DNA from 4 places in the Bermanella marisrubri genome. Region 4 is predicted to be linked to each of the others. Evidence: predicted binding sites of a transcription regulator. Region 4 holds the regulator's gene; each other region holds the start of a gene.
What was found. The regulator sigma-54, encoded in region 4, starts transcription at its own class of promoters, with help from an activator protein. The targets are predictions, from matches to a motif close to TGGCACNNNNNTTGCTNT.
Positions count from the first base shown of each region.

Region 1: a site for sigma-54 is predicted at 3,280-3,297, ahead of HF888_RS12130 (flagellar basal body rod protein FlgF). Genes of this name have one in related genera too.
Region 2: a site for sigma-54 is predicted at 5,538-5,555, ahead of glnA (glutamate--ammonia ligase). Genes of this name have one in related genera too.
Region 3: a site for sigma-54 is predicted at 3,424-3,441, ahead of HF888_RS02940 (CmpA/NrtA family ABC transporter substrate-binding protein). Genes of this name have one in related genera too.

Region 1 is NZ_CP051183.1:2,616,889-2,624,724, forward strand. Features, by position in the region: gene HF888_RS12115 (flagellar basal body P-ring protein FlgI) at 1-879, opposite strand, end outside; gene flgH (flagellar basal body L-ring protein FlgH) at 930-1,601, opposite strand; gene flgG (flagellar basal-body rod protein FlgG) at 1,637-2,422, opposite strand; gene HF888_RS12130 (flagellar basal body rod protein FlgF) at 2,472-3,221, opposite strand; gene HF888_RS12135 (flagellar hook-basal body complex protein) at 3,619-7,341, opposite strand; gene HF888_RS12140 (flagellar hook assembly protein FlgD) at 7,391-7,836, opposite strand, start outside.
Region 2 is NZ_CP051183.1:3,284,060-3,291,895, forward strand. Features, by position in the region: gene HF888_RS15310 (penicillin-binding protein 1A) at 1-1,382, shown strand, start outside; gene HF888_RS15315 (hypothetical protein) at 1,374-2,447, opposite strand; gene dtd (D-aminoacyl-tRNA deacylase) at 2,532-2,966, opposite strand; gene typA (translational GTPase TypA) at 3,344-5,167, opposite strand; gene glnA (glutamate--ammonia ligase) at 5,673-7,079, shown strand; gene HF888_RS15335 (DUF4124 domain-containing protein) at 7,249-7,794, shown strand.
Region 3 is NZ_CP051183.1:649,087-656,922, reverse strand. Features, by position in the region: gene HF888_RS02950 (nitrate reductase) at 1-2,466, shown strand, start outside; gene ppa (inorganic diphosphatase) at 2,584-3,120, shown strand; gene HF888_RS02940 (CmpA/NrtA family ABC transporter substrate-binding protein) at 3,496-4,869, shown strand; gene HF888_RS02935 (ABC transporter permease) at 4,936-5,934, shown strand; gene HF888_RS02930 (ABC transporter ATP-binding protein) at 5,944-6,759, shown strand; gene recJ (single-stranded-DNA-specific exonuclease RecJ) at 6,737-7,836, opposite strand, start outside.
Region 4 is NZ_CP051183.1:841,855-849,690, forward strand. Features, by position in the region: gene HF888_RS03795 (carbon-nitrogen hydrolase family protein) at 1-357, shown strand, start outside; gene yjgA (ribosome biogenesis factor YjgA) at 410-949, opposite strand; gene mgtE (magnesium transporter) at 1,226-2,581, opposite strand; gene HF888_RS03810 (HPr family phosphocarrier protein) at 2,669-2,938, opposite strand; gene rapZ (RNase adapter RapZ) at 3,035-3,889, opposite strand; gene ptsN (PTS IIA-like nitrogen regulatory protein PtsN) at 3,932-4,384, opposite strand; gene hpf (ribosome hibernation-promoting factor, HPF/YfiA family) at 4,395-4,700, opposite strand; gene HF888_RS03830 (RNA polymerase factor sigma-54) at 4,809-6,311, opposite strand; gene lptB (LPS export ABC transporter ATP-binding protein) at 6,423-7,148, opposite strand; gene lptA (lipopolysaccharide transport periplasmic protein LptA) at 7,150-7,671, opposite strand; gene lptC (LPS export ABC transporter periplasmic protein LptC) at 7,652-7,836, opposite strand, start outside.

The sequences.
Region 1 (7,836 bases), 1.7 Mb from region 4:
TAGGGCATTGGGTTGATTCACCTCAATATTTTCTTTCACCGTTACTGTAAGGCTGCCATGTGTAACAGCAACCGGATCAATTTTCACATGCTTCCCAATGACAATGGTGCCCGTGCGACTATTGATGATCACTTTTGCTGTCGCTTCACCCGGCGTCACTGTGAGGTTCTCAATGAGAGATAAAAAAGAAACTCGCTGGTTAGGGTCACGAGGTGCACTTACGCGTACCGACGTAGCATCTTGTGCGTAGGCCGTTTCTGGTCCAAGTAAATCGTTAATTGTGTCGGCCATGCGTTTCGCTGTTGTAAAATCTGGTCGGTCTAAGTTCAAGATAAGGCTGTCACCGCGAGCAAACGCATTCGGTACAGGGCGTTCTACTGTGGCACCGTTTGGAATACGCCCAACACTTGGCACATTTACCGTAATACTAGAACCATCATTTCCTTCTGCACCAAAACCGCCTACCACCAAATTACCTTGAGCCACTGCATACACTTGACCATCTGCACCTTTTAAAGGAGAAAACAGTAAAGTACCGCCGCGTAAACTTTTTGCATTGCCGATGCTAGAAACAGTCACGTCAATCGATTGGCCTGGTTTGGCAAATGGCGGCAAACTTGCCGTTAGCGACACTGCCGCGACATTTTTAAGTTTAGGGTCCGTTCCTGGCGGAACAGAAATGCCAAACTCTTTCATCATATTGTTAAAACTTTGATTGGTAAACGGCGCTTTATCACCACTGCCATCCAACCCTACCACCAAACCATAACCAATGAGTTGGTTCGAACGAACGCCAGCAACCGATGTAAGATCCTTGATTCGATCAGCAAGCGTTGTCAGGCTCATAAAGCATGTCAGTAGTAGAATAATGACTTTCATAATGTTTCTCTTGTGTTAAGCGTTTGTATCGCTCCGAAATTAAACCGTAGCTAAAACGGCCACCATTGGCTGGTAAAGAAACGATCAAGCCAGCCAGGCTTGCTAGCATTATGCACGTATCCCGTACCACCATAACTAATGCGTGCATCAGCCAATTTATGAGATAAAACCGTATTATCCGAGCTAATATCTTGAGGGCGAATCAAACCCTTAACACGGATAAATTCATCTCCTTGATTTAAACTAAGCCATTTTTCACCACGTATTTCTAACACACCGTTGGGTAAAATATCACTTATGGTAACGGTAATCTGACCTTGCAAACTGTTGCTTTGATCAGCGTCACCGGACCCATCGAAAGCACGCTCTGCCTCAAAATCATTTTGTAAGAAATCCAATCCTTGTCCAAAAATACTGGTCGGTACGACATCTATTTCACTATCTTTTGTAGTAGACGCTGAGTTTGATTTGGACGCATTAGTTTGCTCTTGCAAAATAATCGTCACGATATCGCCAATCCGTCTTGAGCGCTGGTCTCCATATAACGCCATGGAGTAATTTGCCTGATAAATGGAGCCATTATTTTCTGCAGGTGGTTTAAGCGATTGTGCAGGCACTGGTGCAAAGTTCGGATCATCTGGCTTCTCATCCATAGGAACAATGGTGCTGCACCCTTGCAGTATAGTCATAATCGCAAATAGTGAGATGAATCGATTATTCATAAGACACTCCTTTAATTAGAACCTTGTGCTCCTAATTATGTATTCTGAGCCAAGTATTGAAGCATCTGATCAGCACTGCTGACGACTTTTGAGTTCATTTCATAAGCCCGCTGAACGGTGATCATTTTGACCATTTCTTCGACGACTTTCACATTGGAGTTTTCTAAAAACCCTTGCTCAATTGAGCCAAAACCATCTTCGCTTGCGACACCAATTTCTGGCGCCCCACTTGCTGCAGTTTCAAGAAAGAGATTACCGCCCACAGCTTGTAACCCAGTAGGGTTGATAAAATCTACCACATCGATCTGACCAATTTCTTGCGGCGTAGTATCTCCAAACTGAGTGACAGAAACGATACCATCTCGACTAATGGTCATAGTATTGGTTTGGTCAGGTATCGTAATATTGGGTTCTAATAGATAACCTTGGGAGTTCACGATATTACCTTCTGCGTCCATGTGGAACGTGCCATCACGGGTATAGGCAATTTGTCCATCCGGTAAAGCAATTTGGAAGAAACCGCGACCATTGATCGCTAAATCCAATGGCTGAGAGGTTTCCTCTAAACTACCTGTTGTATGAATTTTTTGTGTACCAGCGACCTTCACACCCGTACCTAACTGCAAACCACTTGGTAAGCGGCTGTCTTGACTTGATAGAGCACCTGGTTGACGTTGAATTTGATAAATTAGATCCTCGAATACGGCACGGTCTTTCTTAAAACCGGTCGTTGATACATTAGCTAAGTTATTTGAAATTGTGGTCAAACCATGATCTTGAGCATTTAAACCGGTTTTACTGACCCAGAGTGCTGAATGCATTGCTGCCTCCCGTTTACACTTTTATGCTAAAAAGCGCGAACTATCTTATTTATTGAATTTCCATTATGGATGCAGTGGTTTGAGCATTTTCATCCGCCGTGCTCATCATTTTCACCTGCATTTCATATTGACGGTGCAATGACATAATCTGAGTCAAAGAATGTACCGCGCTTACATTACTGCCTTCTACGTATCCCGATGCTACCTGTACCGTTGGATCCGCTGGTTGAATCGCACCCGGCTCTGCATCCCGCAGCCGGAACAAACCATCTTCACCTTTTTCCATTTGTGTTAAGTCAGGGTTTACCAATTTGATTTGTTCAATACCCGCAATAACCGCAGGTTCCTCGCCAACACCTTGAATAGAAACGGTGCCATCTGCTGCTATCTGTACTTTTTCATAAGGTGGTAAAACGATGGGACCGCCAGCACCGATAAGTTGTTGATTTTGACCATTCACCAAACGCCCCAAACCATCCACTTGGAAATCACCACGGCGCGTGTACGCTTCATTACCGTTAGCGTCTAGCACCGCAAACCAACCTTGATTATCGATTGCTAAATCAAGGTCGTTCCCAGTTTCAACAAGAGGACCTGGATTAAAGTCACTAGCGGGACGTTCTTCCATGGCGTATGCGCGTGTTGGATAGTAGTCGCCAAATACCGGCATTGAGCGAGCTTGTTCAAAATCACGACGAAAGCCAGTCGTGGATACATTTGCCAAATTATTGGCTTCGGCAGTTTGTCCGAGAGTATTTTGCTTCGCCCCTGACATGGCGATATACAAAGCACGATCCATAATATTCACCCTTTTATTCACCGCAAAGAGCGGCAAACGTTTATGTGTTATTTAGGAAATTGCAAAGGGGATGCCAAGTTCGGAGGTGGGCTTGACTGAGAAACCATCCAACGGGTTTTCACCTGAAAAATGGATTCCCGATCAAGTCGGGAATGACGGGGACTAAAGCGACAATAGTCTTTGCATTACGGGTAATACAGCCACAATGGTGTAGGGCATGACTGATCGTGTCATTCTCAGCTTGACTGAGAATCCATCCAATGGGTTTTCACCTGAAAAATGGATTCCCGATCACGTCGAGAATGACGAATAGAAATCAACATGTAGAAACAAAAGCTAAAAAAGGACGACGGTTGCCGCCCTGTTTCCGCTTTTTTAGAAAAATACCACTCAGCTACTATAACTGAATAATAGTCTGCGTCACGGTATCGGAAGTCTCGATAGTTTTCGCGCTTGCCTGGAAGTTGCGCTGCGCGATAATCAAACCGACGAGTTCCTCGGATAAGTCCACATTACTATCTTCCAATGCTGAAGAACGCAGGTTACCAAAGGTACCCGTACGAGGTGAACCTACGGTTGGTGTGCCTGACTCAAAGCTTTCACCCCACGCCGTATCACCCAAGGGGATGAGGCCCTCTGGATTTTTAAAACTAGCAAGCGCTACTTGCCCTAAGACTTCAGCTTGTCCGTTCGTAAATCGTGCAAAGATAAATCCGTCTGCATCAATCTCTAGTCCGGTTAGTCGACCAGTTGTATAACCGTTTTGACTCACTTCTGAGACACTGAACGGACTACCAAACTGACTAGAGTCCTCAAGCAATATCTCGAAGTTTGAATTTGTTGGGGGATCATTTAGTGGTAATCCTCCCTCCAAAACATTTTGCGATTTAAGAGCACCGGTTGGAGAACCCTCTTCATCCACTGGATCCCAGTTTGTGACAAAAATTGGACCCGTAGATTGTTGGTCAAATGTTCCGTCTGGGTTGAAGAACAACTCTTGGCGGAATTGTGTAGGCTCTAAATTGTCTGGGAATGGCAGTGTTGAGTCAGGATCACCGACATCTTTGCCATCAATTTGTACATACATCGCCCATACGTTTTCTTCATTAGGACGAGTAGGATCCAATGGCTCACGCACAAAGTACTGAGTCATAATATGACTATTACCTAAACTGTCATAGATTGTTGTCGATGTAGCGTGGTTGTATGTATCTTGATCTTGAGCATCAAAAACATTCAAAACATAATCTTCAAATTCATCTTCACTCAGCGCGCCAAATACCCCAGAAACCGAAGGTATTGGATTGGAAATCGTATAGCCTTCATTGAAAATAAATTCGATTGTGCCACCTACCACAGCAGCAGTATCAGCAGTGGCCGTCCCGCCTAAAACAACTGGACCCGCATTTGCCGAACCTTGAATAACGAGACTATCAGTCACAGTTGGCGAATCAATCTCGACTTTAATATCGCGACCAATACTATTTTTGATGATCATGTCGCCGTTTTCGTTCAACTCAGCTGAGAAGCCAGGCAATGTAGTTGTAGTCAAACCATTAATTTCTTCAACCATATCGGCTAAGCTAGTAGATTCCAGCTCTTGGCCATTGAGTGTTACCTTCATATTATTGCCGGGATTATTATAACCAGACAATGGAATGGTTAACTCCGAACTAGCTGAAGCAGTGACACCCGCCTGACGATTAAAAATACTAGCAATTTCATTTGCTTCTGCATTTTCTTCAGTCGTGATTTCAATTTCATCGCCTTCAGGCGTTGTCAACGTCACCGTTTGCGCTGGATATTCATTGTTTACGCCTTCAATACCTTGGGTTAGTAGACTGTTATCGTCTTCATCAATTTGTATAAGGCCATACATTTCGTCTGTTGTGACGTCGTCGCCAGTGGCAATAAAATCAGAAATCGTAATTGTCGAAGCTTCACCTTCTTCTGTCGCGACGAATCTAAGCTTGTATTCAGGTGGTACCACTCGTGGTTCTATCTCAACTGCTTCGGCTCGCACCCCAATGAATGCATCGCTATCGAGACTATTAATTTGTCGATTAATAGATGCCGCAACTTGCTGAACACTTCGATACTCTTCATCCAACGTAATCGTTGTAGTGCCTGAACGATTATCTTCATCGGGCGCTGGAACAGTCAATGTGACTCGGAAAGAATTTGAACGATCAATCTCGTCGGTTCCAAGGAAAACCGATGGATTATCCAATTCCAATGCTTCTAATGCACTTAGACCTTGAGCTGCCGACAAACCAGTACTTGGCGTAAACGTTACACCATAACCAACACCCTCTTCGGTGTTAGTGAAAACTAATTGACCACCAACCGCTTGCACGGTAACACGTCCAGCCAAACCATTTGCACCGGTCCGTAAATCAATTTCGGTTTGTATAGCGGATGCTAAATCATCCAATGTAGCGTAAGTGCCTTGGGGAATAATAATATTATAAGCATTCGAGTCATCGGCAGCTGTAGGGCCCGTTACTTGAATACGAAACTCATTGTTTGGATCAATATCGGCATCACCTGTATCAGTGCGATTAGTTGTAGCGAAACCGATATTGTTTAAGTTGTAGGTGGAGCTAGCAGCATTAGGCACTAAAACAATGGTATCGCCGTTATCCGCTGTATTCGCTGTCAAAGACATAGGATGACCTGGGCTGACATTGAGTAAACCCGCCAACGCACCAGCACCGATTTGACCTTGAATTTCTGCCCGTAATTCTTCCATGGTTACATTGTTGATATCGGCCGGTACAGGCGCCTCAACACCATCCGTTAACTGAGCATTATCTAACGTGATTGTCTGTGTCGTAGTCGTACCGTTAATGTCCGTTACTTCGATGTCAAAAACAACACTGTTAGCACCACCAAAGTCACCAATTACCGTACCGCCATTGGCAATTGTTGACGATAATTGCGCATGATCACCAGCAATAAAACCAGTCATAGCAAGAGGCGGTGTGGCTGTTGTACGCGTTGTTGTAGATGTGCCAGGAATACTTCTAAAGTCAGCTGTCAACGGATTTGAGCCAACAAATAATCGGTTCCCAGCTACACCCGCCGTCACATTTGTATTTGCCGCAGGGTCACCAAACAAACCATTCCATGCACCTGTAGGTGCTGTTACAGAAAAGCTTGTGCCAGTGGTCGCATCGAAACCCGCTCGTTCAATGACTAGGTTCGTACCCGCAACGAGCGGCGCAGTTAATGGTGACTGATTCGTGCTGACTTCAAATTCATTATTACCAAATACTGCATCGATTTCGCTCTGCAATGCGTTCAAAATATTCTGTAAATGCTGAGTAGGAGTTGCACCAATTGTCACGGTACCAGCAGGAATATTGATGACTTGTGCGCCAGTGCCATCAAAAGGATCAATCGTAACACCAAAGGCACCTGGATCCGTTTGCGCAACCACGTTAGCTTGAGCAGAAAGATCAACACCACCATTATCAAATGTTAACGCTGTTCGATTACCAGCGGTTGTTGGTTGCGCCACCGTTGATAAAACAGTGGAAGTGCTGTCGGCAATACCCGCATCAGGCGCAGCTACTGCTAGACCATCGGATGTTAAACGCGATCCCAATTCTTGTTTCACAAGTTCTGATGCGTCCACGTTAATAATGGATGAAACTCGCGAGGTTAGTGATGGTGGTTGATTGCCTATTCGAATTTGAACATCACCTAATACACCATTCACTACGCCATCGCCATTGGCCTCATAACCTTGTAAGCGAGCACCGCTATTCGCAACAACAAAACCGTCTTTGTCTAAACCAAAGATACCAGCTCTGGTATAAGACTCAGTGCCATTATCGTTAAGTATAAAAAATCCATTACCATCAATCGCCATATCCAACGCATTTTCAGTACCACTGATGTTTCCTTGGCTGAATTCTTGTCGAACATTGTCAACCAGCACACCGCTACCAACTGGCTTGCTACCGGTACCTAAAATCGTTGTGGTATATACGTCAGCAAATTCGGCTCGGGACTCTTTAAAGCCCACCGTGCTTGCGTTTGCAACGTTATTACCTGTTACTTCTAAATCTGTGGAAGCAGCTCGGATGCCACTCAAACCGATATTAAAGGCCATGCTGATTTACCTCTACTGTCTCTTAATTCTTTTAGCAGTGAATTCACTGCTACTCTAAAATCTGTTTTACTTCAGAAATGGCTGCTTTGATGCCGCCCGCTAAATTCAAAGTCACTGCGTTATTCGCACCAATACTGACACTATCCACCCGACCGCTCATGGCGGTATCTAAACCTTCTGTTTTGCCGTCGATAGAAGCAGATAACTCAAACTTGTATTCGCCTGGTGGATAAGGCATTGGAATCGGTTTACCGTTATCGTCCAGAACCAAGTTGCCATCCTCGTCTTTAAAATATTCTTGACGGTTGAGTTTGCTACGATCAAGGTCAACAATCTCACCATCCAGCTCAAGATTGGCACCATCCCAACGTAAGCTTGCTGGCCCTTTTTCGTGGAAACCAAGATCAATTGTTTCCAATGTTTGACCCGCTTTATTCTTAATCTGAAGGTTTAAATTCATCGTAGTAGCAGGCACTTCTGCAACACCTGCAACCA
Region 2 (7,836 bases), 1.1 Mb from region 4:
TAAATAAAGAGAGCTATGAGTGGGCCCGTCCTTATGTCAACGTAAATATCATTGGTAATCCCATTGAAAAGCCCAGTGAGCTTTTTAGTATTGGTCAAGCCGTTTTACTTGAACCAAGAGGGGAGGAGATTTTTCTCGCACAAAAACCTGAGGTGCAAGCGTCCCTAGTATCATTCAACCCCCAAGACGGTGGCTTGCTCGCATTGGTCGGCGGATATGATTTCTCGCTTAGCAAGTACAATCGCTCAACTCAAGCGAACCGCCAACCTGGCTCAAGCTTTAAACCATTTGTTTACAGCTCTGCTCTAGAGGCTGGCTTTACCCCCGCCTCCATCATTAACGATGCACCAGTTGTTTTTGAAGATGATAGCCTTGAAGCAATTTGGCGCCCAGAAAACTATAGCGGCAAGTTTTATGGTCCGACTCGCCTCAGACAGGCGCTATATAAGTCCAGAAACCTAGTATCCATTCGCCTGCTAAATCGCACTGGTGTGGGGCGAACTATTCGCTATATTAGCCAGTTGGGAATCCCAAGGGCGAAGCTAAATCGAGATCTCTCACTTGCCCTAGGTAGTTCGGGTATGACGCCATTCGAACTCGCAACAGGTTATATGGTATTAGCTAATGGCGGCTACAAAGTTGAGCCATTTGTTATCAAACGGATAGAAGACAGCGAAGGTAATGTTTTATTTGAACACGAACCAAAGCAAGTATGCCCTGATTGCAAAAAAGCCATTGAAGAATATCAAGCCAAACTTGAAACACGAATAGCTGAGAATCCAGAAGCGTTATTTAATCAAACCTCTGAAGAACTTCCTCTTAGCTTAGAAGAGTTTAGTCAGCAATTCCCACCTATTGCCCCTAAGGTGATGGATGAACGCGTGAATTATCTCATGTACACCATGATGCAAGATGTTATAAAACGCGGTACGGGTAAGCGCGCTCTTGCGCTTGGTCGCGAAGACTTAGCAGGCAAAACCGGCACAACCAACGATCAAAAAGACGCTTGGTTTTCCGGCTTCAATAATAAAGTAGTTGCCAATGTATGGGTCGGCTTTGATGATCCACAAACACTGGGTAAGTGGGCGTTTGGTAGTAATACCGCATTACCTATTTGGGTTGACTTCATGGAAACGGCGTTAAAGGGCATGCCTCACAGCCCTATTCAGAGACCAGAGGGCCTAGTCAGCGTTCGTATTGACCCTGAAACTGGAAACCGTGCTTACCCAGGACAGCCAAACGCCATTTTTGAGACATTCCGTGCTGAAAACGTACCGCAACAAATGGAAACGCCACCAAGCTACGTAGAGCCAAACGGCAGCGATCAAACGGGTTCATCTCAACAGGATTCCGAAAATATTGCGCCAGAGCAATTATTCTAGGGCTTTGTGCTGTAAAGCCAAACCACTTAAAACATCAAGAAATGCCGCCACCGATTTCAGCGGGGCGGTTTCTTCCATAGTGTGGTAACCACTGCTTGGTATCTGCAATGTGGTGCCATCAACCAAACCGTTACTGCCCGCAATAATGCGTCCTAACTCAGTTGACCCCAATGAGTAAGGGGTTTTCCCTTGCAATGATAACTCCAAATTAAGTTTTTCCACGTACTCATCTTTGAATAAAGTCTGAAACCCTAACTGTTGGCATAAATCCTCAAGGTCCTGAGACAAACGGGCGTTAAACCCTGCGTTGGCATCCTTTTTTCGTAAAACCAAATGTTGCTGAGCAGCCGTCAAAAAGTCTGGAAACGGACTGGTATCTACAACAATTAAGTGATTTGTGCTTCCTCCAAATCGGCGGAACCACTCCAGCATGTATCGCCAGCTTTTTCCTGCCTCTTCCTGCGCAGTAAAAAAACACGTCCCTTGGTAACCTAATTCAAATAAATATACTAAGGCAGCCGCCGTTAGCACATTATCAAGCTGCGCTGTCATAGAGTCTTTGTTGACTGAGAGCTTATCCTTGAAAGCAACCGGTGTGCCTGCCACCAAATGCTCTAGACCAGACACATTGAATATTAGGTTGTTGCGAAATTCACAAACATAACAGGATTCTATTTTACCCTGACCTCGATACGCACCCGACCAAGGCTCATATGCATATACACTTTGCCCGTGAAATCGCTGTGCAACTTTATTCATAAGCAACTCGCTCACAGAGTTGCCTAACAAGTCACTTCTTGCACCAGCCACAAATGCAGCGTATTGAAATTCATTTGGACCAGTACACATCAATCCGTGTCGATCAATATGTGCTGAAAGATATAACGCATCAGGTTGCTTACCATGGGCCACTAACACGCCTTCGTACCAAGTCACCTCAGCACCACGATCTTCTAGCTCACGCTGTAATACTCGATAAAAAGCATGCTCTGCGCCAACGACACTTGGCTGGCGCACGAGTGAAGAGAGAAGTTCAAGAAAACCAGAGGGAAGCTTGCGAGTCACGGATCCAAACCCTAATCATGAAAATACGAAATGCATTTTCTATAGTGGTTTTTAGTCTCAAAATACTGTAAACGCAAACGATATTTACACTTCCAACATAAATGTGACAGGGCCATCGTTTTGTAGTGATACCTGCATATCGGCAGCAAAGCGACCCGTTTCAGTTTGAAGATGAGGGCGAGCTTGAGTTACAAAATAGTCATATAATTTCTCACCTAACTCAGGAGAAGCCCCTTTTGAAAAGCCCGGTCGTGTGCCTTTCCGTGTATCGGCTACCAATGTAAATTGAGAAACCACCAGCAAAGCACCGCCAACCTGCTGAACGTTTAAGTTCATTTTGTCATCGTCATCAGCAAAAATACGATATTTTAAGAGCTTCTGCAGCAGCTTATCTGCATGCTCTTGAGTATCATCTTTTTCCACACCTAAAAGTACTAAAATACCTTGATCGATTTGCCCAGTGATCTCTCCGTCCACTTCAACCTTGGCATGTTTAACACGCTGAATCAGAGCTTTCATAAAAACTCTCCACCCTAAAAAACACAAAAATAAATGGTAACGAATTTGCCATAAAAAACCCCAATGCTTTCACATTGAGGTTTTCGAAACTATCAAGCAATCAACCGCCCATTAAAAGCGTTATGCGACGCGCCACCTGATCATTTAATTCCAACAGCACACCGAAACTGCCTGCTATCTCATAAAAGCGTTGTGCGAGTCCGCTAATGCAAGGCAACTTTATCAGCGTAATTGAGAAAGCTAATGACTGATAATGTAATTCCGTAGGCGAAGAAGATCTGGCAAGGCAAAAGCTTTTAAGGGCGCGCAGCGTACGTTGTGTGTACGTGAGCACACCGAAAAAGCTTTTAACGAAGCCAGATCGATGCAGCTAGGAATTATTTTTTCTTGGCAGCGTTGTTAGCACGCTTACGCTCAGTCTCAGTCAACAACTTCTTACGCAAGCGAATGCTTTCTGGCGTAATTTCCACTAGCTCATCATCTTCGATAAAGTCTAAAGCTTGCTCTAGCGTATGCTTCACTGGTGGCGTTAAGTTAATGGCTTCGTCAGTACCTGAAGCACGCACGTTGGTTAACTGCTTGGCTTTTGTTGGATTAACAACAAGGTCGTTATCACGGCTATGTAAACCAACAATCTGACCCTCGTAAACTTCTTGGCTTGGCTCTACGAATAGACGGCCACGCTCTTGAAGAGTAAATAGGGCGTAGCCTAATACTTTACCTGCCACCATGGAGACCAATACACCATTGTGGCGCGATACCACTTCGGTATCTTTAACTGGACCATAGTGATCGAACACGTTAGTCAGAATACCGCTACCTGATGTCATGGTCATGAATTCGTTACGGAAACCAATTAAACCACGGGCTGGCATCATGAATTCCAAACGCACTCGGCCTTTGCCATCTGGAACCATATTCGACATTTCCGCGCGACGGTCACCCATGGCAGACATGATTGAACCTTGATGCTCTTCTTCAACATCGATCACCACTTGCTCATATGGCTCTTGAATAACACCATCGATTTCTTTCTGCACAACTTCTGGACGACCGACAGCCAACTCAAAGCCTTCACGACGCATGTTTTCAATCAAAACGGACAAGTGAAGCTCACCACGACCAGACACTTTGAACTTCTCTGGGCTTTCACCTGGCTCGACACGCAATGCAACGTTGGTGATTAATTCTTTTTCTAAACGCTCAGCAATATTACGGCTGGTAACGTATTTACCTTCTTTACCAGCAAACGGTGAATCGTTTACTTGGAAAGTCATGCTTACGGTCGGTTCATCTACGCTCAACTTAGGAAGTGCTTCAACGTTGTTAGGATCACACAATGTATCCGAGATATTTAGCGTCTCTAAACCTGTAATACAAACAATATCACCAGCAGTGGCTTGATCTACAACCACGCGGTTCAAGCCATGATAACCTTTTACTTCCAACACACGACCGTTACGCTTCTTACCATCACGGTCAATTACAGCAACAGGCTGATTCGTTTTAAGGGTACCGCGGGTAATACGACCAATCCCGATAACACCTTGGTATGGGTCATAATCCAAAGATGAAACCTGCATTTGGAAGTCACCCTCTGGATCAACATCTGGCGCTGGCACATGCTCAATAATCGCATCGAACAACGCACCCATATCCTCACCCATTTCATCAGGATCATTACCTGCAATGCCGTTTAAGGCCGATGCGTAAACTACAGGGAAATCTAACTGCTCTTCCGTCGCACCTAGACGATCAAATAGGTCAAAGACTTCATCCATTACCCAATCAGGGCGCGCACCTGGTCGGTCGATCTTGTTAATAACAACGATAGGACGCAAACCACGATCGAACGCTTTTTGTGTAACAAATCGAGTTTGAGGCATTGGACCGTCTTGTGCGTCAACGATAAGAAGCACAGAGTCCACCATAGACATTACACGCTCAACCTCACCACCGAAGTCGGCGTGCCCAGGCGTGTCCACGATGTTTACGCGGTATTCGCCCCATTTAATAGCGGTATTCTTAGAAAGGATGGTAATACCACGTTCTTTCTCTTGATCATTACTGTCCATCATGCGCTCGCCACCCTGCTCTTTACGATCTAGGGTGCCCGATTGCTCAAGCAATTTATCAACCAAAGTGGTTTTACCATGGTCAACGTGGGCGATGATGGCGATGTTTCTTAAGTTCTCAATCATTTACTTCATTCAACGTGGTTTGAAATTTGGGCGCGATTATAGCCACCTAAAGGGGTCTAGGCTATGAAATCTCCATATTTATCTGATTATTTTTTATTCGACCGTTTGTTTAAACTGGCTTTTTTGGACTGATGCCGGCCCGCAAGTAAAAAATGTCCCGAGAAAGCGCACTTCCCCCTTACTTGACCCGTGCCAATGAACCTATAATGTGCGGGCTTTTAATGCCAATCATGCGTGCAGTGCATAAAAATATAGATGCATGCACTTTTATGGTGCGCATTACAGGCAATTGCACAACCTGAGTGCATGGACTAAGGTTTTTGTACCTCTGTGCTCCCGTAAACTGGGCAGCTATAGCCATTTCTAATGGTGGCATAGGTCTTGCTTTAAGTTGGGGCAGTGCACCACAGGACTAATTACCAAGTTAGCCGCTTGTGCAGCCTTGAGATAAAGAGATACCTAAAACTTATCGACGCTTAAACGTCTTCAACAATTGGAGAGCAACATGTCAGAGAACACTCTGAAGCTGATTAAAGACAACGATGTGAAGTGGGTTGATTTACGCTTCACCGACACCAAAGGTAAAGAGCAGCACGTTACCATTCCTGCTAAGGATGTTGATGAGGAGTTCTTTGAAGTAGGTCAAATGTTCGATGGCTCTTCAATTTCTGGTTGGAAAGGCATCAACGAATCTGACATGATTCTTTTGCCAGACGACACCACTCCTTTCCTAGATCCGTTCACTGAAGATGCTACTTTGTGTCTACGTTGTGACATCATCGAGCCTTCTACCATGCAAGGTTACGAGCGTGATCCTCGTTCTGTAGCGAAACGCGCAGAAGAGTACCTACAATCGACAGGTCTTGGTGATACTGCGTTCTTCGGTCCAGAGCCAGAATTCTTCATCTTTGATGATGTACGTTGGGGTGCTGATATGTCTGGCACTTTCTACAAAATCAACTCTGAAGAAGCTGCTTGGAACACAGAGGCAGTAATGGAAGGCGGCAACATGGGTCACCGTCCATCTGTTAAAGGCGGTTACTTCCCAGTACCACCTGTTGATAGCTCTCACGACATGCGTGCAGCTATGTGTAACACCATGATGGCTATCGGTCTTGATGTTGAAGTACATCACCACGAAGTAGCTACAGCTAACCAAAACGAAATCGGTGTTAAATTCAACACTCTAGTTAAGAAAGCTGACGAAGTTCAAATGCTTAAGTACGTTGTTCACAACGTTGCTCATGCTTACGGTAAAACAGCGACTTTCATGCCTAAGCCAGTGGTTGGTGATAACGGTTCTGGTATGCACGTTCACCAATCTTTCTGGAAAGACGGTGAAAACCAATTCGCTGGTGACAGCTACTCTGGTCTAAGCGAAACGGCTCTTTACTACATCGGCGGTATCATCAAGCACGCTAAAGCGTTGAATGCGTTCACTAACCCTTCAACTAACTCTTACAAGCGTCTGATCCCTGGTTTCGAAGCACCTGTAATGCTTGCGTACTCTGCACGCAACCGTTCTGCTTCTATCCGTATTCCATACGTTGCATCTCCAAAAGGTAAGCGTGTTGAAGCTCGTTTCCCTGATCCAACTGCTAACCCATACCTAGCGTTTGCTGCAATGCTAATGGCTGGTATCGATGGTGTTAAGAACAAGATCCACCCTGGCGATGCAGCTGATAAAGACTTGTACGACCTACCTGCTGAAGAAGCAGCTCAGATCCCACAAGTTGCTGGTAGCCTACGTGAAGCTCTAGGTGCTCTAGAAGCTGACATGGACTTCTTGGTTGAAGGTGGCGTGTTCACTAAAGACATGATCGAAGCTTACATCGAACTTAAGATGGAAGATGTGTATCGTGTAGAACACACGACTCACCCAGCTGAGTTCGACATGTACTACTCTCTATAATCTTTCTTTAAGATTACTGAGCAAAAGAAAGGTCGCTTCGGCGGCCTTTTTTTATTCTTGAAAAGCAAGCCAGTAATCACACCCACCAATATCGTTGATTACTTCCAGCACAACTATGCAAATTAGTTTACAGTATCACCATTAGCCGCTTTCAATCTGTAAATACACTATGCCTTTACAACTATTATTAATACTCCTTATTTCGCTTTGCACCATTACTGTGCAAGCACAAGTCTACACGTGGATAAATGAAGAAGGCGTCCGTGTATATGGCGATAAGCCTCCTGAGCAAGCGCAAGAGGCTGCTCTACCCCAACTTCAGGAATTCAGCTCGCCCAAAAAAGCCAACAAGAAAGGAAATGAAAACAAGGTCGACGAGAATGCAAACAAGCAAGAAACGTCGTTTAACTATCGACGCTTGGAAATCATAACGCCAAAAGAGGATGAAATGATCACATCTGGCGCCGCAGGCAATGTAGCAATCCAACTCCATGTGGAGCCTAACCTGCGACCTGGCCACGAGGTTACGCTGTACCTCAATAGCCAACCAGTATCTACCGAAGCGAGTCTACAGTTTCAACTAGAAAACCTTAGACGCGGTTCGCACCTATTGAAAGCAGAAATCAAACATCAGGGCACACGCCTCATTTCCAGTCCAAAGCGGCGCATACATGTTCAGCGCCCCTCGATTCTCAATCGGCCGCGCACTCAATAAAGACATTCCGCACTATTTTGGTGCTACCATAGAACTGGTAGT
Region 3 (7,836 bases), 190 kb from region 4:
TCATGGTCAAGCGCAATTGATCACGTAGCTAACGGTTTTCAATCCATCATTGAACAACACGGCCCGGATGCCGTAGCGTTTTATGTTTCCGGACAATTACTCACAGAAGACTATTATGTTGCCAATAAACTTATGAAAGGGTTTATGGGCAGCGGCAACATAGATACCAACAGTCGTTTATGTATGTCTTCTTCAGTGGTGGGACATAAACGTGCTTTCGGTACCGATACCGTTCCAGGATGTTACGAGGATTTTGAAAAGGCAAAATTGATTACATTAGTCGGTAGCAATACCGCTTGGTGTCACCCGGTTTTATTCCAGCGCATCAAACGTTATAAAGCTAACAATCCAGATGTGAAAGTGGTGGTGATTGATCCGCGTAAAACTGCAACCTGTGATATTGCTGATTTACATATACCGCTCGCCTTGGGTACAGATAGTTGGCTTTTTAACGGACTTCTGCATTACTTGGCAGATAACGATTATTTAAACCAAGAGTTCATATACCAGCACTGCAATGGTTTTGATGCCGCATTAGAATCCGCTGCTTCCTCTAGTGCTGATCTTAAACACCTTAGTAAAATACTCAGCGTTGAACTCACTACCTTAAAGACCTTTTTCAAATGGTTTGCAAATACGGAGCAAGCGGTAACCCTGTACAGCCAAGGCGTTAATCAAAGTTCGAGTGGCAGTGATAAAGTCAATACGATTATTAACTGTCATTTAGCAACGGGGCGCATCGGCCGTCCGGGTATGGGCCCCTTTTCGATGACAGGCCAGCCCAACGCCATGGGCGGACGCGAGGTCGGAGGGTTAGCCAATACGCTTGCAGCCCATCTCGAATTCAATGATTCGGATATTGAGATCGTAAAAACATTTTGGGATGCGCCAAACATGGCACATAAGCCAGGGCGTATGGCTGTCGACATGTTTGAGGCCATTGAACGCGGTGAGATTAAGGCCGTTTGGATTATGGCCACGAACCCTGTAGTCAGTCTGCCCAACGCGGATCAAATCAAACGCGCTTTAAATCAAGCTGAACTCGTTATCGTCAGTGACTGCATAGAAAAAACAGATACGACGGCATACGCTGATGTATGCTTGCCCGCATTAGGCTGGAGTGAAAAAGATGGCACAGTAACTAATAGCGAACGTCGTATTAGCCGCCAACGCGCGTTACTTGAGCCCCTAGGTGAAGCAAAACCGGATTGGTGGATCATCTGTCAGGTTGCGCAAGCCATGGGCTTTAAAGAAAGTTTTGATTATCCCGATGCAGCCAGCATCTTCCGTGAACACGCTCAGCTATCTGGTTATAAGAATACACCAGAAGAACGCCTGCGTGACTTTGATATATCTAGGCTGTCCAGCATCAGCAGTGATGACTATGACAACCTAAACCCTTTTCAATGGCCAATAAACGATTCATACCCACAAGGCCGTGAGCGTTTTTTTGCACAAGGCGATTTCTTTACCCCGGATCGTAAAGCGAATTTTTTGGCCATTGAACCCAACCTGCCAAAAGAAAAAACCAGTAAGCAGTACCCCTTAAAGCTCAATACGGGTCGTATTCGAGATCAATGGCATACCATGACACGCACCGCACTGGCCGCTCAGTTAAACCAGCATATTAATGAGCCATTTTTGCAAATGCACCCCACTGATGCTCAGCAACAAAATGTCCACACAGGTCAAATTGTTCAAGTGACAAGCCAATGGGGACAAATGCTGGCCAAGTTAGAAGTCACCGACAATGTTAAACAGGGTGATGTATTTGCACCCATGCATTGGACAGAACAATTGAGTTCAAGAGGCCGAATCAATACCGTAGTGAATCCTCACGTCGATCCTTTTAGCAAGCAGCCAGAGAGCAAGCACACGCCAGTGAATGTGCATGCCTTTGACTTATCCATGTATGGCTTACTTCTTACTCGACAAGATCTATCTGTTGTTGACTGTGCTTATCAGGTCAGTATTCGTGGTGCTCATAGCCAGCAATATCAGCTAGCTCACCACCAGTGGCCTAGTGATCCCGAACAACAATTACTTGATTGGCTCAATATTCGTTCCCAACAGGACCTGGAAAAGCGGGGTTGGCAATGGATTCATTTCGCCGATGCGAGACGCCGCAACCATCGACTTGCCATTCTTAATGAGCATGGTCGCCTAGAAGCACTGGCCATGATTCAATCCAGCGCTATTGACTGCTCTACCACCTGGTTGCAGCAACAGTTTGCAAAGGAATCTCTGTCTGGCCGCGATAGACAAGCCCTATTGAGTGGACACGCGCCTGCTGGAGAAGACGTGGGCAATATCGTTTGCGCCTGCTTCAGTGTCGGTAGTAAAACCATCGAAGGTGCCATAAAGCAAGGCTGTCGCAGCGTTTCCGCTGTAGGCGAGCGACTCAAAGCAGGAACCAACTGCGGTAGCTGCATACCTGAAATCAAACAGCTCATCGCAAAAGCCTAATATTGCCCGCTTCGGGCTGATTAGAGCTCTACTATGGTCGAGTCTAGCCCCCGACGCACGAGCACTGTATAATCGGCGCCGGTTTTTTATTCACTCTGACACATAGGCGAAACGAATATGAGTTTTGATCAGATTCCTGTCGGCAAAGACGCTCCAGACGATATCTACGTAGCGATTGAAATCCCTGCGAATTCCAGCCCTATCAAGTACGAAATCGATAAAGATATGGGCGGTGCGCTCATGGTAGATCGCTTCATGGCGACGCCTATGTTCTACCCTGCTAACTATGGTTTCATCAACAATACACTAGCAGACGACGGTGACGCTCTTGATGTGTTGGTTATTACTCCATACCCAGTACAAGCGGGTTCTGTGATTCGCTGCCGTCCGGTTGGCGTATTGAACATGACAGACGAAGCAGGTGAAGATGCTAAACTGGTTGCTGTACCTCACAGCAAGCTAACCAAAATGTATGACGACATCAAAGATATCAATGATGTTCCTCAGCTTCTGCGTGATCAAATTTCTCACTTCTTTGAAAACTACAAAGACCTTGAAACCGGTAAGTGGGTAAAAGTTGAAGGCTGGGGCGATGCCGATGAAGCACGCCGTGCTATCGTAGGTGGCATTGCAGCCTATAACGGTCAGAAGTAATTCCTATTATTACCAACTAGGCCATTCTAAAAATGCCTGATGTATTGCAGATACATCAGGCATTTTTTTAGTCATTCGATTAACGCCCTGTCTTGATACACATTACCCATACCCTTTGCCTCAATCTGGATCATTGTTGTCCACCGCCAAGTCTTCACACCACAAAATAACTGAGTATTCATACTAGAAAAATTGCACCAATATTTTTCTTCATGAACTTTTTAACACTCAAAAATGCACCAAATCAGTTACAAATTGCGGTTTATTAACTCAAAACATAGATTTTCATGAATTTAGTAAATGTGGCACAGACTTTGAGAAGTAAAAGTTAAACGCGCGCGATTAATTTCACCCGACTCAAAGAATGAGGAAATCATGAAAGCCAAATCTATATTAAAGCGATTTATACGCTATACCAGTTTAAGCGTCGGCCTTAGCGTCGGCCTAATGAATTCAGTCTCTGCCGACTATCCGGAGAAAGAAGACCTAAAATTCGGTTTTATTAAATTAACAGACATGGCACCACTGGCCATTGCGAAGGAAAAAGGATTCTTTGAGGACGAAGGCCTTTACGTACAATTAGAAGCTCAAGCGAACTGGAAAGTTTTATTGGACCGAGTCATCACAGGTGAACTAGATGGCGCTCATATGCTAGCAGGTCAACCACTAGGGGCGACCATTGGTTTTGGTACACAAGCTCACATCATTACGGCGTTTTCCATGGATCTAAACGGAAACGGTATTACGGTTTCCAATGATGTTTGGGAAAAAATGAAAAAAAACATTCCCCATAAGAACGGTAAGCCAGTCCACCCCATCAAGGCCGATTACCTAAAACCGATCATTGATGATTATAAAAAAGACGGTAAAGCGTTCAATATGGGCATGGTATTTCCTGTCTCTACTCACAACTATGAATTACGTTATTGGCTGGCAGCTGGCGGTATCCACCCAGGATATTATGCACCGCATAAAGGCGATAATAGTGGCACCATCAACGCTGACGCAATGCTATCTGTGACGCCGCCACCGCAAATGCCATCGACTTTAGAAGCAGGCACTATTGAAGGTTACTGTGTAGGTGAACCTTGGAATCAGCAAGCCGTATTTAAAGGTATTGGTGTTCCTGTGATTACTGACTATGAAATTTGGAAAAACAATCCAGAAAAAGTATTTGGTGTCAGCAAAAAATGGGCTGATGAATACCCAATTACTCACAAGTCTGTTGTAAAAGCGATGATTCGTGCGGCTAAGTGGCTAGATGATAATAACAATGCAAACCGCCCAGAAGCAGTCAAAATCCTTTCTCAATCTAATTACGTAGGCGCAGATTACGAAGTCATTGCAAACTCAATGACCGGCACCTTTGAATATGAGAAAGGTGACAAACGTGAAGTTCCAGACTTCAACGTATTCTTCCGTTACAACGCGACTTACCCATACTACTCAGATGCTATTTGGTACCTAACGCAAATGCGTCGTTGGGGACAAATTGCCGAACATAAAGATGACTCTTGGTACATGGATATTGCGAAAAAAGTTTATCGTCCAGACATCTATGCTGAAGCAGCTAAAGAACTCATTGCTGAAGGTAAAATGAACGCGGCTGATTTTCCTGACTTTGCGAAAGAAGACGGCTTTAAGCCACCACAAACTGAGTTCATAGACAACGTCACATATGATGGCAGTAAACCAAATGCTTATCTCAATAAATTAAGCATTGGCCTAAAAGAAAAAGACGTTCTTTAAACTTCCCAATTAACCACCGAGTTTTAGGGCTACTGGCTCTAAAACTCATCAATGAAGGGGCAGTATATGACCTCCATGATTGCACGCTCGCGCTGGTTGATGCCTTGGATAAAGCTATTCCAAGGACAAGATATTAAACAGCAAAGCAATATTTTACTGAAGTCTTTAGGCATACCTTTTCTTGCCTTCATTATCTTTTTATTCCTTTGGGACGTTGCAGCAAAAAGTGTCGTAACTTCTCTGGGTCAAGTACCAGGTCCAGCACAAGTATGGCAACAAGCTGGAGGCCTGTGGCAAATTTATGAAGATGAGAAAACGAAAGAAAAAGCATTTTATCAACGTCAAAACGAACGCAATGAAGCACGAATGGCTAAGGACCCCAATTATGAACCAAGGGTTCGTGAGTACCGTGGCCGTGTTACCTTCATCGATCAAATCATCACAAGTTTATATACAGTTTTTACGGGTTTTCTTTTGGCTGTATCAATCGCGATTCCACTGGGTATTGCGACGGGACTCAGTAAAACATTGAATACCGCCCTCAACCCAATCATTCAGATATTTAAACCGGTATCGCCATTAGCGTGGCTACCGATTGTTACCATGGTAGTGAGTGCTGTTTATGTAAGTGACGACCCATGGTTTGAAAAATCATTTGTCACATCTGCCATCACAGTAACCTTATGCTGTTTGTGGCCAACGTTGATCAACACCGCCGTTGGTGTTGCTAATATCAGTGAAGACTTAATTAATGTAAGCAAGGTTTTACGCTTAAACTGGTTCACAAAGGTTCGTAAAGTCGTTTTACCATCAGCACTACCAATGATGTTTACAGGCATGCGTCTATCTCTCGGTGTTGGCTGGATGGTTCTAATTGCAGCGGAAATGCTGGCGCAAAACCCTGGCTTAGGAAAATTTGTATGGGATGAATTCCAAAATGGTAGCTCTGATTCATTAGGTCGCATTATGGTAGCCGTGATAACTATCGGTTTTATTGGTTTTATATTAGATAGCCTCATGCTCATGCTACAACGCTGGGTATCTTGGGAACAAGCAGATAAATAGGTGAATACTATGAGTCAACATCATTTACTAATCGATCATGTTTCAAAAGTATTCCCCACCGCTAATGGCGAATTTGAAGCATTAAAAGACGTTAACCTTAAAATCAATAAAGGCGAGTTTGTTTCTCTTATCGGACATTCTGGCTGCGGTAAATCGACGGTGTTAAATATTGTTGCGGGCTTACAGCAGGCCTCAAAAGGCGGCGTCATTTTAGAAGGTAAGGAAGTGAATGAGCCAGGTCCTGAGCGTGCTGTTGTATTTCAAAACCATTCTTTACTGCCATGGTTAAGTGCCTATCAAAATGTTGAACTAGCGGTACAGCAAGTTTTCAAAAAAAGCATGTCGAAATCACAAATGCATGATTGGATAATGTATAACTTGAAGCTTGTACACATGGAACATGCGAAAGATAAAAAACCCAATGAAATATCAGGTGGCATGAAGCAGCGTGTGGGTATTGCACGCGCTTTATCGATGGAACCAGAGATTTTATTGATGGATGAACCTTTTGGTGCCCTTGATGCTCTGACACGATCTCACTTGCAGGACTCTCTTATGGATATTCAACGGGATCTAAAAAACTCAGTGATTATGATCACACACGATGTGGATGAAGCTGTACTTTTATCTGATCGGATTGTAATGATGACCAATGGCCCTAGCGCTACCATTGGCGAAATTCTTGAAGTGGATCTACCTAGACCTAGAAACCGCTTAGAGTTAGCAAACGATGCTCGCTACAACCATTTTCGCGCGGAGGTATTAACCTTTTTACATGATCGCCATAGTTTACCCAGCGAATCTAAATTGAGCGCAAGTGCCTAATCATTAACTGCACATTTTCTTGACCGCGAAACTCGTTGACGTCAAGATCAAATACGATATGGACTCGGCTCAGGTTGCTCACATCCTGGGCCGATAAACCATGGCGTTCAATTGAAAATAGAATAGCATCTAAATAGCGATGATGGTTTTTGCTCGCTAAGGTAAGCTTTAGATGATTTTTTTCAGATCCAATTAAGCGATAATTAATCACATCAAATTCACCATCAAAAATTGGCTCTGGAAAATTCTGCCCCCAAGGAGCAACGAACTTTAGTTGCCTTGCGATATGAACATTATAATCCTCATAGTTGGGTTCACCATCAGTGATGATCTCATTCACTAACATATCTGCTGTCATAATATCTCTGGCAACCTGTTCAAAACAGGTTTCAAACTCTTTTAAATGCTTTTGCTGAATAGATAAACCGGCGGCCATGGCATGACCACCAAATTTTTGCAGAACATGGGGGAGGCGTTTCGCTACAAGATCCAAAGCATCGCGCATATGAAATCCTGGTATAGAGCGGCCACTGCCTTTTATTTCAAACTCACCACTTGCTAATGCTTCATTAGTTACATCATCACTTGCAGGGGCGAAGGCAATGACTGGACGAAATAGTTTTTCTTTGATGCGCGAAGCTAATAAGCCCACAACACCTTGATGCCATTGCGGATGATACAAACAATAAGTCGCTTGTTCTTGTTCATTTGATAGACTGGTGGTTTCTAATATTTTAAGGGCCTCTTTTTGCATTTGACCCTCTACACTTTTACGATCTTGGTTTAACTCATCTAAAGTTTCGGCTATATGCACAGCACGAGTGAACTCTTTGGATAGCAGACATTCGATACCAATACTCATATCATCCATTCGACCAGCAGCGTTCAAACGCGGACCTAACGCAAAACCAAAATCTTTACTGGTCAGTAAAGGTGCTTGACGTTTAGCTACTTGCAAAAGTGCTTGAACACCAGGTCTTGCCTGCCCTGCTCGTATGCGTCTTAACCCTTGCTCTACCAATATCTGATTGTTCCTATCGAGCGGTACAACGTCCGCCACCGTCGCCAGCGCCACCA
Region 4 (7,836 bases):
TTAAGTGTTTGCTATGATTTGCGTTTTCCCGAATTGTATCAACAGTATCAAAAGCAGTCATGTCAGGTCGTGACCGTACCCTCTGCGTTTACCTATACCACAGGTCAAAAGCATTGGTTGACCTTATTAAAGGCAAGAGCTATTGAAACTCAAAGTTTTGTTATGGCCGCGAATCAGGTGGGCACCCACGAGGATGGACGCATCACCTGGGGGCAATCTATTGTCATCAATCCAGACGGAGAAATAGTGGGCGAGTTAGACAGCGAAAAAGCAGGTGAGTTGGTTGTTGAACTTGATCTTGAACTCTGTCAAAAGATTCGTCAGTCTATGCCATTGTTGAAGCATAAACGATTATGAGTGAAAGGAGTGCCTCTATAATAACCAAGACGGTTTGAGGCACGGACACTTACTACGAAGGATAGTAAGTTTTAATATGTAAAAACAGCTTGCGAGCTGATGCCTTGGCCTTTTTCTCAGACGCTTTTTCTGAGCCTTCTTGTATCAGTTTTTGTTCTTTCACGGCATTGCGTATCAACTGACGTAGTTGCTGCATATCATCTACTTCAAATTCTTCGCAAAAGGCATTTAATGCACTTTGGCCGTCATTGATTAAACGATCGCGCCATTTTTCTTGCTGATGTAAAACGCGATTGAAGGCTTCACTACTAGGATCCAGTAATTCTAATGCGTTTTGAATGGCCTCTACATCTTCCGAACGCATAACTTTTCCTACGTACTGTAAGTGGCGTCGCTTCGCTTCGTTCTTTTTGATGCGTCCCCATTCTGCAATAGCTTCGATCATGGTTGGACTCAAAGGTAGTTTGCTTTGCTGTTGCTTTGGCATTTCACAAATTTGCTTTCCCAAATCTTGCAACGCATGCATCTCACGCTTTACTTGGGATTTACTGGGTCCTAGATATTCTTCTTCGTTTTCGTAATCTTCAGTCATAATTCAATACTCTAGGGCACCTCTAATAAGTCAATTTGACTCTGCAAGACGCCTGTAGTGGTTTCATTCAAGGAAGGCTTCGCCGCGTAATGACGAGTCCTTTCCCAGAAGCCTGACACCGAAGGAAAGTGCTACAGGCCTTGCCCTTTGGGGCCTTTTTCGTGTTCCAATCTCTGTGTTGTGGCATTTCGATTTAACCCGTTAGACCTTCAATACCACGCCTTGATATTGAAACACGATCAAGGCCAGAGCTTAAAGTGACTTGTTAGAGGTGCCCTATAAATAAAATACAGTTGCTAAGCCTAAAAATGCCATAAAGCCAACCACATCGGTTACTGTGGTTAATATCACGCTACCAGCCAAGGCAGGGTCAATACCTAGTTTTTTGAGCAATAACGGGAGTAAGGCACCTGCTAACACCGCGATAATTAAGTTAATGACGATTGCAATGGCAATGATGAGCGAGATTTGTATATCCTGAAACCATATATAAGTCGCTAGAGCGATAATAACGGACCATAATAAACCGTTACTTAAGCCGACAATGAATTCGCGATTTACTAACCAGCCCATGTTACCGGAGTCTAGGTGACCAATTGCCTGGCCGCGAATGACGAGCGTCAATGTCTGACTGCCTGCAATACCACCCATACTAGCAACAATGGGCATGAGCACGGCTAATGCGACGACTTTATCCAATGTATCTTGGAACATACCAATCACGCCGCTGGCAACAAATGCAGTAATTAAATTAATGCCCAACCAAACGGCCCTGCGTCGGCTGGTTTTTAATGCCGGGGCAAACGTATCTTCATCTTCATCTAAACCGGCCATGCTTAAGAGGCTGTGGTCGGCTTCTTCACGTATTACATCAACCACGTCATCGATGGTGATTCGGCCCAAAAGTTTATGCGTGTGACTTTCAACCACTGGAGCAGAAATTAAATCGTGACGCTCAAACAGTTGTGCCACTTGTGTATCGGTAGTTTCAGGATCGATACTGACCACATCTGTACTCATCACCTCGCGCACGGTGGTATCGCCATCACTAACAAGAATCTTATTGATGGGAAGACTACCTATGAATTCATCACGGCGATTAACTACCAACAAGCTATCAGTCATATCAGGCAGACTGCGGTGGCGGCGTAGATAACGTAAGACTACTTCGATAGTAATGTCAGGACGCACCGTAATGGTGTCCGTATTCATCAAACCACCGGCAGTATCTTCTGGATAAGATAAGACCGCTTCTATTCGGTCGCGGTCTTGCTCATCCATGGTGGTGAGTACTTCCTGAGTCACTTTATCAGGAAGATTTTGTAGAACGTCAGCAACGTCATCCGTATCTAGATCAGAAATAGCATTGGCCATTTCTTGTACGGACATCTGGTTTAACAACCAGCTTTGTATTTCGTCACCTAGGTGTTGAAGTACGTCACCTTCGTTCTCTTCGTCGATCAATCCCCACAGCAGTTTACGCTCTTTTGGGGGGGAGGATTCAAGAAGGTGAGCAACATCGGCGGCTTGCAAATCACTGTTGAGGATACGGCGAACTTGAGCCAAAGCACCGCTTTCAAGTGCAGACTCAAGATGTTGTAATTTGCTGTTCTGATATTCGCCTCTGGCCATAGAACTCTATCCTTTCGAGAGGCGGGAATTGTACCGTTAATGTGACAATCTAGCTATGGCTAGTGTATGAAGCCCGACGTTACGAGACTATTCATCCTCGTCAAAACGGTTGTTGATAAGATCCGTTATGGCCTGCATTGCGGCTTTTTCGTCGTCTCCAGAAACATGCAACGTAACTTCACTGCCTTTACTCGCGGCTAGCATCATGACTGACATGATGCTTTTTGCATCCACCTCTTTTCCATTATAGCTGATCTTAATCTTGCTCGTATAAGTGCTACTGGTGGAAACAAGTTTCGCCGCGGCTCGGGCGTGGAGACCGAGCTTGTTAATAATCGTAATGGATTGCTCTAGCATGGGCTGCTGCACGTTTTTCTTTTAATAATTAATAACCATAGCGCAGCCCCAAGCGGTCTGTCTAGCAATGGTGGAAATTGGTTTTAATGGGGCTATTTATGGGTTTAATTCACGATGACGTAATTGAACATTTTGATAGCGCTTTTCATAGGCTTGGTAAAGACGCTCTGTCATGTATACGCTGCGATGTTGGCCCCCAGTGCAGCCGATACTGATGGTCATATATGTGCGGTTATTATTTTGAAACTCTGGTAACCATTTCTGTAGATAATCATCAATATCGCTATACATTTCATTCACAGAAGATTCATCGCTCAGAAAGTCAATGATGGCTTGATCTTGCCCAGTAAAGTGGCGTAACTGAGGGTCCCAGTAAGGATTGGGCAAGCAGCGTACATCAAACACCAAGTCACTGTCTTTTGGTATGCCATGCTTAAACCCAAAAGATTCAAATAGAATCGACATCTCGTTGCTATCTTTGTCCACCACGCGGTTTTTAATCATTGTGCGCAGTTGGTGCATGGATAAATGGGTGGTATCAATGGTGAGGTCTGCCATGTCGGCAATATGATGCAGTAGCTCTACCTCTTTATTTATTGCCTCAAATAAAGGTACATCGGCATCCGTTAGAGGGTGTTTGCGTCGTGTTGCGCTAAACCGAGTGAGCAGAGTGTCCACATGGGCATCTAGATAGATGATCTCCAAGATGCAATCGTTTGGCAGCTGGCTAACGATGTCGGCAAAATTACCTAATTCAGAGCGTATGTTGCGAGCATCAATACTGACGGCCATGCCCACAAGACCGGTGCCCTGCTGATTCGCTTGTTGCATTAAGGTAGGCAATAGCATGACTGGTAGATTGTCAATGCAGTAGAAGCCGAGATCTTCTAGCACATTCAACGCAGTGCTCTTGCCAGAACCGCTGCGTCCACTAATGATGACCAATTTCATGACAAACCTTAATCAGTATGTTTTGCGAACATTAAGAATCTATCAGTGTACCGCAATCTGGTAGAGTTCGCTGGTAGACCGTGCATCTCGCAACCGATTACGAAATGACGATTGGCTAAACTGCTCTGCTAGCATGCTTAGCGTTTTTAAATGCTGTTCATTGGCTTCTTCTGGCACCAATAAAACAAATACAATGTCTACAGGTTGGCGGTCAATGGAATCAAAATCGATAGGTGTTTCCAGCACGAACAAAGCGCCAATAGTTTCATGGCACTCTGCTAGACGTGAATGGGGAATGGCAATGCCTTCTCCAATGCCAGTACTGCCCAACTTCTCTCGTGCGATAAGACGCTCATAAATTTCACTAGGGTCTGCATCTTGGATGCTGTCCGCTAGGAATTGACTAATATGTTGCATCAATCGTTTTTTACTGGTGCAAGTGGCACCCCATTGGGTGCGCTCTGACGTTAGAATTTGAGCAATACTCGAAGACATATGGATTAAATTAGTGGCTATTTCCGTGACGGTGATTAACCATCTTCTCTTTATGTTTTATTAATTGACGGTCTAGTTTATCGGTTAGGCCATCAATGGCGGCATACATGTTTTCATTATCGGCATTGGCGTGTAATTCGGCGCCAGCCGCATGGACGGTCGCTTCGGCTTTTTGTACGAGCTTCTCAACGGTCAATGTTACTTGAACATTGGTGATATTATCAAAGTGTCTTTCCAGCTTCTCGACTTTTGAATGAACATAGTCGCGAAGGGCGTCAGTCACTTCTACATGGTGTCCGCTGATATTGATTTGCATATATGTAGCTCCTACTGTCGGCACCCAAAGGGTGCGTTAATGTGCTGGTAACCTAATCTTAGTATAGGCTACCGGCTAAAACCGGAGACGATTCAAGTCAATTTTTCGTTATACCAACCTCTTGCGTTCATTAGAGGGGGGTATATGCATGGCTTCTCTATATTTGGCCACAGTACGTCTTGCGACTTTGATGCCTTCTTCTTCGAGAACCGCAGCGATTTTACTATCGCTTAATGGCTTTTTAGCGGCTTCGCTGGCGATAAGTTTTTTAATCATTGCGCGGATAGCGGTAGATGAGCATTCGCCACCACTAGTAGTGCTCACATGGCTTGAGAAGAAGTACTTTAACTCATAGATACCTCGTGGTGTGTGCATATATTTTTGTGTGGTGACACGAGATATTGTGGATTCATGCATTTCAACCGCTTCTGCAATATCGTGCAATACAAGAGGTTTCATAGCTTCATCCCCTTCTTCTAAGAAGGCCTGTTGATATTCTACGATTTTGCTAGCAACTTTGAGTAGCGTCTCATTGCGGCTTTGAAGACTCTTTAAGAACCAACGAGCCTCCTGCAAGTGATCTTTGATAAAGTTGTTGTCGCTACTATTATCGGCGCGCTTGACCATGGATGCATAGTGGTCATTGATACGCAGTTTTGGCGCAATTTCGGGATTTAACTCCACGCGCCAATGGCCTTTTACCTGTCGAACAATGACGTCCGGGATGACATATTCACTGGTTTGCGGGGCAATTTGTGAGCCTGGTCGAGGGTTGAGTTCTTGAATACCTCGAATCACAATTTTGAGTTCGTCTTCTTTGACTTTGAGTTTACGCATCAATGCGCTGTAATCTTTACTGCCCAACAGGTCGATGTGATTATCGATAAGTTTCTGTGCAAGATCTAACCATGGGGTGTCTTTTGGTAATTGCTTCAGTTGCAAAGAGAGGCATTCTTGTAAATCTCGTGCGCAAACACCACTGGGCTCAAATTGTTGCAATAGGTGCAGAACTGCTTCAAGTTCATCCAGTTCGATCTCAAGTTCCGGATCAAAACTGGCGAGGATGTCTTCTAGGCTTACTTTTAAGTAACCGTCATCGTCAACCCCTTCAATAATGTTAACGGCTATCATGTGATCGTTGTCGGACATCGGGGTTAGGTTTAATTGCCACAGTAAGTGGTCTTGTAAATCATCTGTGCTGCCGTTGCGGCTGTCAAAATCGAAGTCATCGCCACCGCTGTAGGATTCGCTGCTGCTGGCTGGCGATGCTGAAGCTTGCCATGTGTCATCCCAATCGCTATCTGTGGGCAAGTCGTCGGGAATATTTTCGTTCCAGTCACTATCGGCAGTTGCATCGTCGCCAACGTTTTCCTGTGTTTGGTTTTCGCTGGCTTCGGTGTCTTTATTCTCTGATTGCGATTGTGTTGATTGGTCTTGGGGTGTTTCGCCTTCGTATTCCTCCTCAACGTCCAGTAATGGATTGGAATCCAACGCGTTTTGGATTTCCTGCTGGAGGTCGATGGTTGAAAGCTGAAGTAGTCTAATGGCCTGTTGCAGCTGGGGGGTCATCGTAAGATGTTGACCCATTTTTAATTGCAAGGACGCTTTCATAAATACTGCTTATTATTCCGTGGCAAAAACCAATTCATCTACTATTGAATATACATGAAGTTTGAACCAAGTCTAGACTTATTAGGACGAGGTTTAAACTCCGTAAAATACTCAGAGCTTAAAATCATCGCCCAAATAAATGTCTTTTACTTGCTGGTTTGCGAGTACTTGCTCAGCATTACCTTCGGCGATGATATGCCCATTACCTACGATATAAGCTTTTTCACAGATATCAAGAGTTTCTCTGACATTGTGGTCAGTGATCAGTACCCCTAACCCTCGCTCTTTTAACTGTTTTACGATGCTCTTTATATCGCCGACACTGATGGGATCTACCCCGGCGAAAGGCTCATCTAACAATATAAAAGAGGGTTCCGCAGCTAGGGCGCGCGCGATCTCTACACGACGTCGCTCACCGCCGGATAGAGCCATACCTAAGCTATCACGGATATGCTGAATATGAAATTCATCCAAAAGGCTTTCTAGTTTTTCTTGGCGCTGCTTATTATTTAAATCTTTGCGGGTTTCTAGAATTGCTAAAATATTATTGGCAACGGTTAGCTTGCGAAAGATAGAGGCTTCTTGCGGCAGATATCCGATTCCGCGTTGTGCGCGCCCATGCATAGGTAGATCAGTAATATCTTGGTCATCGATGACAATGCGTCCTTTGTCAGCGTTAACCAGATTTACAATCATATAAAAACAGGTCGTTTTACCGGCGCCATTTGGGCCCAGTAATCCAACAATTTGTCCACTTTCAATGGACATGGATACATCTTCCACCACTTGGCGTGGGCCGTAACTTTTGGCTAGATTTTGTGCTTTTAAAATCGCCATTTTATTCCTTAGTACTTTCGCTGGAATTCTTTTGTTGTTCTGGCTGAATCACCATGCGAATACGCTGATCTTCTTGTGGGCTTTCCGCCTTAACTTTTTGCTGATCAATCAGATAAACAATACGTTCACCACTGAATTCATTACCTTGTTTTTGTAAGCCAGCATTTTTTAACAACGTTAATTGTTTGCTTTTTGTTAGATAAATAATGGTCTCACCATAGGCTTTGGTTTTTTCTTGATCTTGATTTAACACTTGCTCATAGCGCGCGGGTTTGCCTTCCGCTACTACTTGCTTTAGACCCGTTTCATCACGAATGATGGTGACCTTATCGGCTTCAATTTTCAACGAACCCTGGTTTAAGCGCACATTGCCAGTGTAGATTAATTCCCCTTTTGGTTTGTCGAGAAAGGCCTTGTCGCTGGCGATACGGATTTCTTGTTGAGTGTCTTCGGGTAAGGCTTGAACAGCGGCCACCCAAAAACTTAAAACTAAAATCAAGGTATTACTGATGGGATGGATCATGTGAGCCTCTTACCTTGGATATAAACTGAACGGTTTCTTTTTTTAGATCTAGTGTCAGTCCTGTCGATTCGATCAGGGTGTTAGGGTTTTCGATAATAACGTCAGAATCAGTGTTAGCGATTTGTGTATTTAAGTCCATATTGAGTGTTGCGGTTTTCAGACTAA